One region of the Methylocystis rosea genome, then DNA from elsewhere that is predicted to be linked to it. Evidence: riboswitches for the same ligand, from Rfam matches in the RefSeq annotation. Region 1 holds a riboswitch; each other region holds the start of a gene.

Region 1 (4,190 bases):
TGCAACGAGGAGCGATTGTCCGGCCGCGCCGCGGAGACGATCCGATCCAGCGAGGTGATGCCGAAGGCGAGGTCGATGAGGGCTCTGGCCGCCTCGGTCGTATAGCCTTGCCCCCAATAGGGCTTGCCCAGCCAATAGCCGAGCGTCGCCGAGCCGCGGCGGTCGGCGCCATGCAAACTCACAAGCCCGATCGGCTCGTTGGGCCGGTTTTTCGGGGTGATGACGAGATGAAGCCCGCCGCCGGCGCCGTTCTCCGCGCGCACCGATGCGATGAACGCGTCGGCGTCGTGCGGCGCATAAGGATGCGGGATGCTGGCGGTCATCAACGCGACGTCGGGATCGCCGACGTGCTGGCGAATCTCGTCGGCGTCAGCGGCGCGCGGCCAACGCAGCCACAGTCGTTCAGTCTCCAGCCGAAAAACGTCGTCGCGGGTAATTTCGGGAAACATTGATTGCTCCAAGCGACATCGGAAATATTGGCCTAAGAGCCTGAAAGGAGAGCGCTCCCCACTGGCCCTTCACGGCGCTTCCGGACATCTCGCCTGAAACGTTCCCGCCTGAATTCGCGAGAGTGGTAGTCGAGACGACTGTCCGCCGGAAGGCCGGCGGCGGGTCGTCCCCTACCGCCTTACTCGGCTGCTGCGGCGGGCGCCGGCGCCACCGATACGCTAGCGCGTCCGCCGCTGGACTTGAATTCGACGACTCCGTCGACGAGCGCAAAAAGCGTGTGGTCCTTGCCCATGCCCACATTGCGGCCCGGGCGCCACTTCGTGCCGCGTTGACGCACGATAATATTGCCGCCGATGACGGCTTCCCCGCCGAATTTCTTGACGCCGAGGCGCCGGCCGTCCGAATCGCGGCCGTTGCGCGACGAGCCGCCTGCCTTTTTGTGAGCCATGGTCTTGCTCCGATCTTCCTATGCGGCGACTGGGGCCGCTTTATTCCAAGTGTCGCGTTCCAAGTGTCGCGAGAGGCGGTCAGCTCTCGATCGCGGTGATTCTCACAAGCGTCAGGTCCTGGCGATGACCGCGCTTGCGCTTGGAATTCTGCCGGCGGCGCTTTTTGAAGGCGATCGACTTGGCGCTGCGGGTCTGCTCGGCGATCTCGCCGGAGACTTTCGCGCCGGCGATCGTCGGGGCGCCGACCTTGGGGCTGTCGCCGCCCAGCATGAGCACTTCGTCGAAGGTGACGGCGTCGCCCGGCGCGCCGTCGAGCGCCATGACGGTGATCACGTCCCCAGCGGCGACGCTATATTGCTTGCCGCCGGTTTTAATGACTGCGAACATCTTTTTTTCCTGTGTTCGTCCCGACGCTGGCGTTTCCGCCGGCCGGCTTCTTGGCAGTTAGTGGCTTCGCCTCGATCTTGCGCCAGGCGCAAACGAAAAGCGCGGCGAAACCGCCGCGCCGAAGCGACGTTCATCTACCCTTCAAAGCCGGCGACTGTCAATATGTGGGGTGGTTGGGTTCAAAGGCGGGGGCGCTGTCGATTTCGGTTTCAGCTGAGATCGGCTTTCTATTGCATCTGAGGCGTCGACTCTCTTGTCGCGATCCAGATGACGTGCCGGGCGCCGCCACGCCCGCCGTTGGCGCGCACCTTGACTTCATCCACGCGGAACCCGGCTTTGCGGAGGCGCGACGTGAAATTCCGATCCGGCCCCGATGACCAGACGGCCAACACCCCATTATGGCGCAGCGCCTTGCGGGCCGCCCTCAATCCCTCGATATCGTAAAGTCCGTCATTGGCTTCGCGAGTCAGGCCCTCGGGGCCATTATCGACATCGAGAAGGATTGCGTCATAAGTCGCGCGGCCGGACCGGATCAGGCGCCCAACGTCCCCTTCCTCAATGCTGACGCGCGGATCCGTCAGGCTGGCGCCGAAGACTTCCGCCATCGGGCCGCGCGCCCAGGCCACGACCGCCGGAACGAGTTCGGCGACAACGATCCGCGCTTTCGCGCCGAGGACAGTGAGCGCGGCGCGCAGCGTGAAGCCCATCCCCAGCCCGCCGATCAGAAGGCGCGGCTGTGGGCGCGCCTGAATTCTCTCGCAAGAGAGCGTGGCGAGCGCCTCCTCCGAGCCACTGAGGCGACTGTTCATCAGTTCGATATCGCCCAACATGATCGAGAATTCCGCGCCGCGACGCTTGAGGCGGAGTTCGCCCTCGCCGCCCGGTATCGGCGCTGTGTCGAGCAGGGTCCAGGGAATCACTGATAACACTCCGTTGGAGTTCAAAGCCCCTCACGAAAAATGGCGCAGCAGCGATAGGCCGGCGAGGAGGCCGGCCACCGCCAGGCCGACCGACGCCACGACATAGAAGGTCGCCATCGCCAGTTCGCCGCGCTCGTAAAGCAAAACCGTCTCGAGCGAGAACGCCGAAAAGGTGGTGAAGCCGCCGAGGATCCCGGTCGTGAGGAACAGGCGCCAGTTCTGCGACGCCTCGCCCTGGAAGGCGAAATAACCGACGATCACGCCCATCAGGAACGAGCCAAGCACGTTCACGGTCAGCGTCCCGAACGGAAAACCAACGCCGATCAGTCGGGCAAGAAGAATGTTGACCCCGTGGCGCGCGGCCGCGGCCAGTCCTCCGCCAGCAAACACAATGAAGAAGCCCATGACGTCGTCCTTTCCAACGAGCGGACGACAAACATGCTGCGGCAGGCGGCGTTTTAGGCGCGCTCCTCCCGCAGGACGCGCGTCCTTGCGGCAGGAGCCATCAGCCTTCATCAGGCGGTTACCGGGAGCCCCATCCCGTGTGGAAGGCAACATAGCCGCGCCGGCGCAAACGATCAACCGGCCGTCGCCCCCGCAGGGCTTCGACCTCTGGTTAATTTCAGCTCACTTCGGCTCTCACATTTGCCTCGCGTCATCGCGTGGATGTCCGCGACAAGCGCGGCCATGACGCGGCGCGATGACCCCTCGTTCACCTGGATTCGGAGCCCTGCAGCCGCCGTCGCCCGTGCGGAACGCTTGCGCGCCACACGCGTTATCCTTCCGTTACGAAAGAATTTTTTGGAGAATAGCTATGCATTTACGCTCTGGTTTGCGCCTCTGCGCGGTCCTCGCTTCGACGCTCTTCGTATTTTTCATGGCGACGTCATCGCCAGCGGTCGCCGCCGGCGCGGTTGGCGCGAAGTGCGGCGGCATCGCCGGCCTTCCCTGCGCGAAGGGCTTGTGGTGCGAGATGCGCCCCGGCTCCTGCCGCGTCGCCGACGCGTTCGGCCATTGCGCGCGCAAGCCCGCCTTCTGCCGCCGCAATTTCAGGCCGGTTTGCGGCTGCGACGGCCGCACCTACCCGAACGACTGCGCGCGCCGCGCCGCCGGCGTCAGCAAAAACCACAATGGCCGCTGCCGACGCCACCACTGACCGCTCGTTGAAGCAGCATATTTTAAAGGAGGAGAATATGACGAAATTACTTTGGAGATTAGCGATCGCCCTGGCGCTCTCACACTTTGTTTCCGCCCCCGCCTCGGCCGCCAAAGTCGGTGAGATGTGCGCAGGCATCGCCGGCATTCAATGCGACAAAGGCTGCACGCGTCGCGCCGCGAAGATCGCGAAAAAGTCCGACGGCGAGTGCCCGAAACCCTACAGGTGAGCCTTGATGATGGCGCGGCGCACTCGGGCCGCGCCATCACTTCGGTTACGCGCGTTCTTGGGCTAGTTGAAGCAGCCGCTGGCGTGCATCTGAGCGAACCAGATGGCGCAGGCCGCCTTGGCGCGCTCGTAACGGCGACGGGGGGAGCCGCCGCCATAGCCGTCGTAGCCGCCAAATCCGCCGTAGCCGCCACCGCCGCCATCGTCGTCATCGTCGCCGGGATAGCCGCCGCGATAGCCACGACCATAGCCTTGACCATAACCTTGGCCATAGCCCGGACCATAACCGCCGCCGCCGCGCCCGTACTGATGCTGGCGCATGCAGGTGTTGTAGTTTTCAGCGATCGCGAGGCACAGCGGCGCATTGGCCGCCTGCGCGATCGGCGTGAAGAGGATGCCGAGGGCGCAAGCCGCGCCGACGATAGAACAGGTCACGAGCCGCATGCGGGCATTTTCCTTGTTTGCGCCCCCCAGCGCTTTGCCAAGGCATCTTCGCGCGCGCCGGCTGAAACCAAGCTGAACGGCGTCACAGCTACCGCGATCACCAGCCGGCGATGCGTCGGCATGAAGAATCGCCCGCGCCAAAGGCGTAATGATCGC
Region 2 (4,190 bases), on a different replicon from region 1:
AGGATTGGGACTGTGGGAGATGCCCCGAAATAATAAACGCAAATGGGGATAAGAATGACGGCGCTGCCAAATCCGACCGTGCCGCCAACCGTGCCTGCCACCAACGCGATTGGGATCAGGACCAACCATGTCAGAAGGCTTTCCCTGAATACGATGCTTTGTCCGTGGTCGATGAGCCAATCGAAGTACATGGCCGATTCAGGCTTTATAGGCCACGAGCATCGCGCCGATCCCGATGAGGCCGACGCCGAGCCAGTTTCGGAAGGCTAGTCGCTCTCCCAGCAGCAGCGCCCCAAATATCGCGACCAGCACTACGCTCAACTTATCGATCGGCGCAACTTGGGATGCATTTCCGAATTTCAGTGCGCGAAAATAGCAAACCCAAGAAGCGCCAGTCGCAAGGCCGGATAGAACCAAGAACAAATAACTGCGGCCGGAAATTGAATCGAAGCGTTGCCACTGGCTTGTCGCGGCTAAAAAAGCGGCGAGCGCGCCAAGGATGACGACTGTGCGGATAAATGTGGCGAAGTCAGAATTGACGTTTTCAATTCCAATCTTCGCGAAGATCGCCGTGAGCGCGGCGAAGGCCGCCGATAAACACGCCCAGAGCTGCCAAGAACCCAGGAACTGGTTCATGCCCCAACCTCCCATTCGGCAGCTCTCGAGGCTGCGCCGACGCGCGTTGTCTTGCTCAAGATCCAGGAATCCTCAATCGCGACTGCGCTTGCTCGTCGCCGCCACCCCCGACGAGTAATCGAAAGCCAACGCGCTGCAGCCAAAAATCGACGAGCGACGCAAAAAGGTGCTGGACCAAATTGTAAAAAATGATCGGGAGCATGACTTGCGGATGATCCACCAACGCCAACGAGGCGAGAACAAGTCCAGCGCCATTATTGTTCATGCCGAGGGCGAACATGAGCGACGCCGTTTCCGACCGGTTAGCCCGAACCGCGCGCGAAAGCAGGAAGCCGCACCCGAACCCTGCTACGCAAAGCACGCTGACGATGACAATGACGGCGAACAGGAAATCGGGATCTGGCAGTGAGACCACTTTCGGCAAAACGAGCGTGGCATTTGAATAGTTTAGAAGGACCAGGATGAGGAAATTCGACAGCTTCACATAAGGCGTCACCTGGACGAATAACCGCTCGTTCATCAGTTGACGCGACACAATTCCCAGTAGCGACGGGAGTATTACCCATGCTCCGAGAAACGTCGCCGCCTCTCCCGACGCCAGCTCGTGCAGATCCTCGGAATAGTCCCCGCTGGTCAAGAAGCCCACGGCGTGAAGAATGAGAGGCGTGGTCAACGGACTCAGCAGGGTGGTGAGCAACACCAGTCCCAGGCTCAGAACGAGACTGCCGCTCGCATTCTGCGCCCATGCCGTCGACGCTCCGGCAATCGGCATCGCAGCGACGAGAGCCAAGCCGACGAGTAGTTGCTGTACCTCGTCCTGGTTGTGCCAGAGCCTCATTGTCAGGCTGACCATGACAATCATGGTCAAAGGCGCGGCGAGGTTGCCGAACAGGCCGGCAATCATCATGAATGCTTTGCGAGGGGCGCTGCGAAGCTCATTGAGGGAGACACCCAGACCGGCATTGAATACGAGCATCGCCAACATCAGCGGCGGCAGACTGATACTAATTTTACCTGGCGGCGCTATTAGAAGCGCGACATCAACCTCACGTATCCAAAGCCCGAACGCCGGCAGAAACGCTGCCGCTATATAAGAAGCGACGATCGCCCAAATGAAATATTTGTGGATGACATGGACCAAATGAATGACCACGATGCTCCCCTGCACTTTCATTTGGCGATCTCTCATAGAAGCCGCTGGCGGAATCAATATCCTCGGGCTTGCGATCGCCCTTTCGTTCATCCCGCCGATTTCCGAGTTCGATTACTTGGCTGGAACTCTCGCTGAGGTGCTTCGAGCGTTCGATGCGACTTGCTCAACCCTGTCTCTCTGTTATTCGCGATCCATCTCTTGACATCGGACGTATTGCCATTCGTGAGTTTGAACCAGTTGCCCACGTGCATGCGCCCTCCGCCTGCGTTGCGCCAATGCTCGGTAACGATAAGGAGCTCCCACTTCCTTCGCGCGTCGCCAAGCGAGCACACCCGCATGACCTCCACGTCAAAGCTGTAGAACTCGCCACGATAGCCGTAACGCTCCGCCGTGCATTCCGCACCGTTCTTCTCCCAGCGAAGCGGACCAATGCCGGCAATCGGGCGATCGACAATAAACTCGATTTCGCTGATAACCTTTGATCGAGAGAGCCGCAGCATAGCCGTGCCTCGCTTTCAGCGCGAGTTTCGCCCGAGAACAGGTCGCAACGATCGGTTCTGCACTGCATGCGAAAGAAAAGATGGCATCAATGATCGAGACGACTAGATGCGCTAGTCGCCAAGGCGACCAGAAAACCAAAGCGCGACAAGGTCGACGATCGTAATGCTTCTTAACTCTTTCTCGGACACCTTTGGAAAGGTAAAAAACGTTGCTCGCTACAACAGCCAAAGAGGGAGACCGAAAGCGCCAGCCAGTAACGCGGTCGATTACGAGCGCCGTCGTGCGCGGATATTTTCGAAGGCGCGCTTTGCAGCAGATTCGAGTTGGTAAACTGAGAAATAATGGCTGGTTCAACGCAGACTCCTAACGTGCAAGCGCAGTAGGAGTCATCAGCCCCGAGGGCGGTTATAAGGCGAACTCCATCGCCCAAAAGTATTATTCAAATCCAGACAGGTCTTGTCAACTGACGGTACCCCCAGGTGTCGACACTGACGGTACCCCCAGGGCAGAGTCCTACATCGTTAAGGATTGGTTAAACATAAAGGATTGGAAGGGCGCTGGAGGATCGCGCCATGACGAAGGGTTTTTTGGATCACATGCGGGTTGTTCCGGATCATCGCGTTCCCGGCTTGGCGACCTATCCTTTGGACGAGATTTTGCTGCCGACGCTGGTCGGGGTTGTTTGCGGCGCGGACGACTTCGAGGGCTTCGGGGAAGTTGCGACGGGCGCCTTGGACTGGCTGCGGGGGTTTTTGCCGTTTACGGACGGCGTCGCGACGGCGCAGACCTTGCGCAAGGTGTTTCGTCTGCTTGATCCGCAAGCGCTGGAGCGGGGGTTTTCGGCCTGGGCGGCGTCGATCCGCCCCGCCGCCCGCGAGGTCGTGGCCGTGGACGGCAATACGTTGCGCGGCTCGCGGCAGTCCGACGGAACGGGCACGCTGTATCTCGTATCGGCCACGCCACGACGGCCGAGCTGGTGCTGGCGCAACGCGCCGTCGACGGCAAATCCAACGAGATCACGGCGATCCCGGAACTCCTCGACATGCTCGCGCTCGAAGGAGCGATCGTTTCCATCGACGCGATGGGGACGCAAAAGGCGATCGTGGCGCGCATCGTCGACAGCCGGGCGGACTATGTGCTCGCCCTCAAGGGCCATCAGACGAGCCTTCACGACGACGCCGAGCTTTTTTTTGCCGATTCCGCATGCGCCGCGACCTGCCAGAGCGAAACTGAGACCGACACGGACCATGGCCGGATCGAAGAGCGCCTCTACCGCGCCGCCGCCTGGCTGGCCGAGCGTCACCCGGAGTGGAAGGGTCTACGCGCTCTCACCGCGATCACTGCAAGGCGCATCGACAAAAAATCCGGCGCGGAGAGCCTCGAGACAAGGCTCTACATCACTTCGCTCGAACCCGATCCAAGAGCCATCTTTGCTGCCGTGCGCGCGCATTGGCGGATCGAAAACAATCTCCATTGGACCATGGACGTAATCTTCGACGAGGATCGCTGCCGAACCCGCAAGGACATGTCGCCCCGAAACCTCGCCGCCATCCGCCACGCCGCCTTCAACATCCTCAAGGCCGACAAAACCAAAGGCTCCCTACCCAGAAAACGCCTCAGAGCCTGCGTCGACCCATGCTTCCGGACCAACCTCTTCGTAGCTTAACGATTTAGGATTTCCCCCTAACGGTACCCCGATCACGGAAGCAATGACCAACAAAAGGTATCCGCCGATCCGATCCCGTCATGAGAGTAGTGTGCGCTCCGGCGACCACGCGAGTTGAAGGTGCTGTTGCCTCCTTCTGTCGCTGCTTTGTTGTAGGACCCTAAGCCCCGGCTAAGAATCGTGTAGTACCAGCCGCGTCCTTGGACAAGGGCGGGGGACCGAAATGAATAAAAT
Region 3 (4,190 bases), 570 kb from region 1:
GAGTTCGCGCAAGACAAGAATGCCGATCAGGCTGACCGTGTAGCTGGACGCGCCGAATTTGAGCAATTGAAAGATGCCCTGTTGCGCGACGATGCCGCCGACCAGAATGTTGATCAACACGATGATCGGGACGCTGCGAAAGCCGACCAGCTCGATTTGCGCGACGAGCGACGTGAGCCTGAACCGCCGCGGATTGGCGGCCACATACATCATCGAGGAGACGAATTCGCCGAGAAAGCCGACGCCGCGGTAAAATTCGCGAAGCGCGTCCACGACGGATTCGCCAAAATCTGCAAGCAGAACGAAGATGACATTGGATCGCGGCCGCGATGGCGCAGCGAAGTCGCGGTAACGCGTTTCTTCGAGCAGGGTCGAATATTCAGGCCGCACATGTTCGAGCGTGACAGCGACGTCGCGGCGCGCGAGATCATGCCGCGCGCGATTGATCAGCCAGGCGCCGGCCGTATCGAGTTGCGAGACTTGCGAAAGATCTATCGAGACCATGCGGTCGAGGCGGGCCTCCTCGACGATTCGACGCCCCTCCTCCTCCAGGCGCTGAGAGGCGACGAGCGTCCAGTCGCCCGAAAGCGCAAGGCGCGCGCCCTCCGCCGCGGATTGGCGCGCGACTTTGGGCGGACGCTGCATCGCCGCGACGGTCATCGGGCTTCGCTCCGCGCTGGAGACAGTAATCGGCTCATTGATGGCGTCATCCTATCCGACGATTGTGGCGCGCCGCTGACGCGGGCCGGCGCGCCGCCGCTTGTAGCCGCCTCTTCCAAAGCAGCCTCTTGCAAAAACGTCATAACTTCGTGAATTGACGTCAGCAAGCGCGTCGGCGCACATCGCAAACGCCAACCACAGACGCGCGACGCGGGCGCCGGAGAGCGATTTGAAGCGAAAACTATCTGTAGCCATACAGAGTTACCCGATCGCCGGCAGCTTCGTGATTTCAAGGGGCGCCAAGACCGAAGCCGTCGTCGTGACCGCAACCTTGGTTCAAGGCGGCGGCGTCGGGCGGGGCGAATGCGTGCCCTACGCCCGTTATGGCGAAAGCGCCGAAAGCGTTGTCGCCATAATTGAAGGCGCGCGCGACGCTCTTGAAGCTGGCGCCGATCGCGCCGCCCTGCAGCGCCTGCTGCCGCCGGGGGCGGCGCGCAACGCGCTCGATTGCGCCCTCTGGGACCTTGAAGCCAAGCTTTCAGGCGTTCCAGCCCATATCTCGGCAGGTTTCGAGGCGCTCTCGCCGCTTGTGACGGCATTCACGATCTCGGTCGGCGCGCCCGATCAGATGCGCGCTGCGGCGGAAAGGGCGGCCGGTCGGCCGCTCTTGAAAATCAAACTCGCCGGCGAAGGCGACGAAGCGCGCCTCGCCGCGGTGCGCGCAGGCGCCCCCAACTCAGCCCTCATCGTCGACGCCAATGAATCATGGGCGGCGGAAACCCTTCCCCGTCAGCTCGCCGCCTGCGCCGATTACGGCGTCTCGCTTGTTGAGCAGCCTCTGCCGGCGGGCAGGGACGACATTCTCGCGACCATGCCCCGACCGGTGCCGATCTGCGCCGACGAAAGCGTGCATGACCGCGCCTCGCTCGCGCCGCTCAAGGGCCGCTACGACGCGGTCAACATCAAGCTCGACAAAACTGGCGGCCTCACCGAAGCGCTGGCGCTGGCGCGCGCGGCGCAGGAGATGGGCTTTTCCATCATGGCGGGCTGCATGGTGGGAACGTCGCTCGCGATGGCGCCGGCTGTCCTGGTGGGGCAGATCGCCTCCTTCGTCGACCTCGACGGGCCTCTGCTTCTGGCCCGCGACCGCATTCCTGGGCTGTGCTACGAAGGATCGACTCTCATGCCGCCGGCGCGGGAGCTCTGGGGATAGCCCGCGAGGTCGCCCTCTGGACTTATTGACCGGTAGCTAAGTCGTAAACTAAGTTTTAACGGATGGGGATGGGGTTCCCCCGATAACCGCCGAAAGGCTGATGACTCCTGCGAACTCGCCGCCGCGTTCTTAAGATCGTCGGCGCAGGGTAGGAGTGTCCTGTTGCTTAGAGAACCCGCACCCCGTCGTGCGCCTCGCCGCCGTTGCCGCCTGCGCCCTGGCCGCAGCGCAGCCACGGCCGCCTCGGGCATCGGCGTGATTCGGCTCGGGACACGGCGGCGATGGATGTGCTGCGGAGCCCCAATCGCGCTTTTTCTCGCCGGCTGCGCGCCCACGACGCCCGTAGAGCGCGCCCAATTTCTCGGCGCGCCGGCCATGGAGCGCACGCTGGCCAGATCCGGGCTGAACGCCGCCGCGGGCGAAACGGCCTGGCCACGCGAGAAATGGTGGCGCGCTTTCCGCAGCGCGGAGCTTGACGGCGTCATCGACAAGGCGCTGCGCGACAATCAAAGCCTCAAGAAAGCGGAAGACACTCTCCGCGGCGCGGACGCCATCGTACAGGTCGTCGGCGCGAGGCTCCTGCCGGAAGTCCAGGCGACCTTCGGCATGCGGCAATCCCGCAATCCGCTGCATGGCGTCGTAGCCTCCTACAATCCGGCGCAGGGCGGATTGCAGAAGACCATGGCCTTCATTAATCCGCTTGCGCTGACCTGGGAGCTGGACTTCTGGCAGAAAAACCGGGCTCTGCTCGACTCGGCGATCGGCGAGTCGGCGGCGCAGGAGGCCGAATTGGAGCAGGCGCGCCTGCTGCTGACCGCCTCGGTCGCGCGCGCCTATCTGCGCGGCTACGCGGCGGCGCGCCAGCTCGAGGTCGCGAGAGCTTTGACGCGTCTGCGCCGCGATTTGGTTGCGCTTGCTGAAACCCGCTATCGCACCGGACTCGACTCCTTGGACGGGGTGCAGATCGCCCGCGCCGAATTCGAAAACGCCGTCCGGCGCGAAGCGGCGGCGCAGGCGCTGGTGACGCTGCAGAAGGATGCGCTCGCTCGGCTCATGGGCGAAGGACCCGACGCCGCGCGCGACCTTTACGCCGGCCGGAACGCGCCAGCGCCGGCGTCGCCGCCGCTGCCGCGAAGCCTGCCGCTTGAACTGCTCGCGCACCGCCCCGATCTCGCCGCCGCGCTGCGCCGCGCAGAGGCGGCGGCGGCCCGGGTTCACGTCGCCAAAACGATGTTTCTTCCCTCGATCGATCTTGCGATCGCCGGCGGCTTCGAAGGCTCGGTGACCTCGACGAAGATCAGCAAACTCGCGGGCTATCTCTTCACGCCCTCGGCGATCGGCTACGCGGTCTCGCCCGGACTACGCCTGCCGCTTTTTCAGGGCGGCCGCCTCAGCGGAAATCTGGAGTTTCAGCGCGCCGATTATGATCAGGCGGTCGACTCATATAATGAGACGCTGCTGCAAGCGGCGCAGCAGGTCGCCGACGCCATCGCCAATCTCAAGCGCGCGCGCGCCGAATATGAGGCGCAGAGCCGCTACCTGCGCGCTGCGCGCGCCCAGTATGACCTTGCGCAATCGCGGCTGCGCGACGGCATGAAGGATCGCCGCGAAACCGTCGCCGAGCGCGTTGATCTTCTTGAGTCCGGCTTCGCGCAGCGCGCGCTTGAAGGCGACAGGCTGATCGCCGCCGTCGACTTGTATCAGGCGCTGGGCGGCGGCTATGCCGATGGTCCGCCGCTGGCCGCGCCGAAGCCGGCGCCCGAAACCGACCCTTTGACGCCGGCCGTCGAGACGATCCAGTCCCTTGGCGGCGGCTGAACGCGCCACGCCTTTATCAGAAGAACGCGAACCCCATCGATGGCGCTGTCCCGCAAAAGCATCCGCTTCCGCAGAGAATTTCTGCTCAAGATCGTCATTGCGGCGATACTTGTCGGCGCGCTGATCGCTTTCTCGCGATGGTATTTTTACGACCGCGACTGGGTGACCACGGACAACGCCTTCATTACCGGCAACATCATCCCGGTTCAGGCGGACGCGACGGGAGTCGTGGCCGCCGTGCTCGCTGAAGAAACCCAGCTCGTCAAGAAAGGCGACGTGCTCGTTCGCCTCGACGGCCAACGCGCAAGAGCGGCGCTCGCGCAGGCGGAGGCCGAACTCGGCCGCGCGGTTCGCGCCGTCGGCGCGCTTTACGCGCAGCGCCGCCAAGTCTGCCAGAAGGTCATTTCCCGCGCCGCGCTTCGCGACAGAACGCGCCACGATCTCGCAAGATACCGCGAGGCGACGCTGAGCGGCGCCGCTTCGCGACAGGTGCTGCAGA

Evidence for each region. Region 1 has a riboswitch for fluoride ahead of crcB (fluoride efflux transporter CrcB). Riboswitches for the same ligand answer to the same signal wherever they lie in the genome.
Region 2: linked by a shared signal. The riboswitch ahead of EHO51_RS18385 (hypothetical protein) and the one ahead of crcB (fluoride efflux transporter CrcB) in region 1 are both predicted to bind fluoride.
Region 3: linked by a shared signal. The riboswitch ahead of EHO51_RS13620 (efflux transporter outer membrane subunit) and the one ahead of crcB (fluoride efflux transporter CrcB) in region 1 are both predicted to bind fluoride.

Annotation. Positions count from the first base shown of each region.
Region 1 is NZ_CP034086.1:2,248,143-2,252,332, reverse strand. It holds gene EHO51_RS10925 (GNAT family N-acetyltransferase) at 1-449, opposite strand, end outside; gene rpmA (50S ribosomal protein L27) at 629-898, opposite strand; gene rplU (50S ribosomal protein L21) at 978-1,286, opposite strand; gene EHO51_RS10910 (spermidine synthase) at 1,514-2,206, opposite strand; gene crcB (fluoride efflux transporter CrcB) at 2,237-2,611, opposite strand; fluoride riboswitch at 2,696-2,758, opposite strand; gene EHO51_RS10900 (Kazal-type serine protease inhibitor family protein) at 3,021-3,362, shown strand; gene EHO51_RS10895 (hypothetical protein) at 3,337-3,591, shown strand; gene EHO51_RS10890 (hypothetical protein) at 3,654-4,034, opposite strand; gene EHO51_RS10885 (L,D-transpeptidase family protein) at 4,132-4,190, opposite strand, start outside.
Region 2 is NZ_CP034087.1:111,794-115,983, forward strand. It holds gene EHO51_RS18370 (sulfite exporter TauE/SafE family protein) at 1-191, opposite strand, end outside; gene EHO51_RS18375 (EamA family transporter) at 199-636, opposite strand; gene EHO51_RS18380 (bile acid:sodium symporter) at 692-1,810, opposite strand; gene EHO51_RS18385 (hypothetical protein) at 1,876-2,289, opposite strand; fluoride riboswitch at 2,664-2,726, opposite strand; partial or broken gene EHO51_RS21000 (ISAs1 family transposase) at 2,887-3,956, shown strand.
Region 3 is NZ_CP034086.1:2,819,612-2,823,801, forward strand. It holds gene EHO51_RS13610 (ABC transporter permease) at 1-660, opposite strand, end outside; gene dgcA (N-acetyl-D-Glu racemase DgcA) at 890-1,873, shown strand; fluoride riboswitch at 1,929-1,990, shown strand; gene EHO51_RS13620 (efflux transporter outer membrane subunit) at 2,159-3,691, shown strand; gene EHO51_RS13625 (HlyD family efflux transporter periplasmic adaptor subunit) at 3,731-4,190, shown strand, end outside.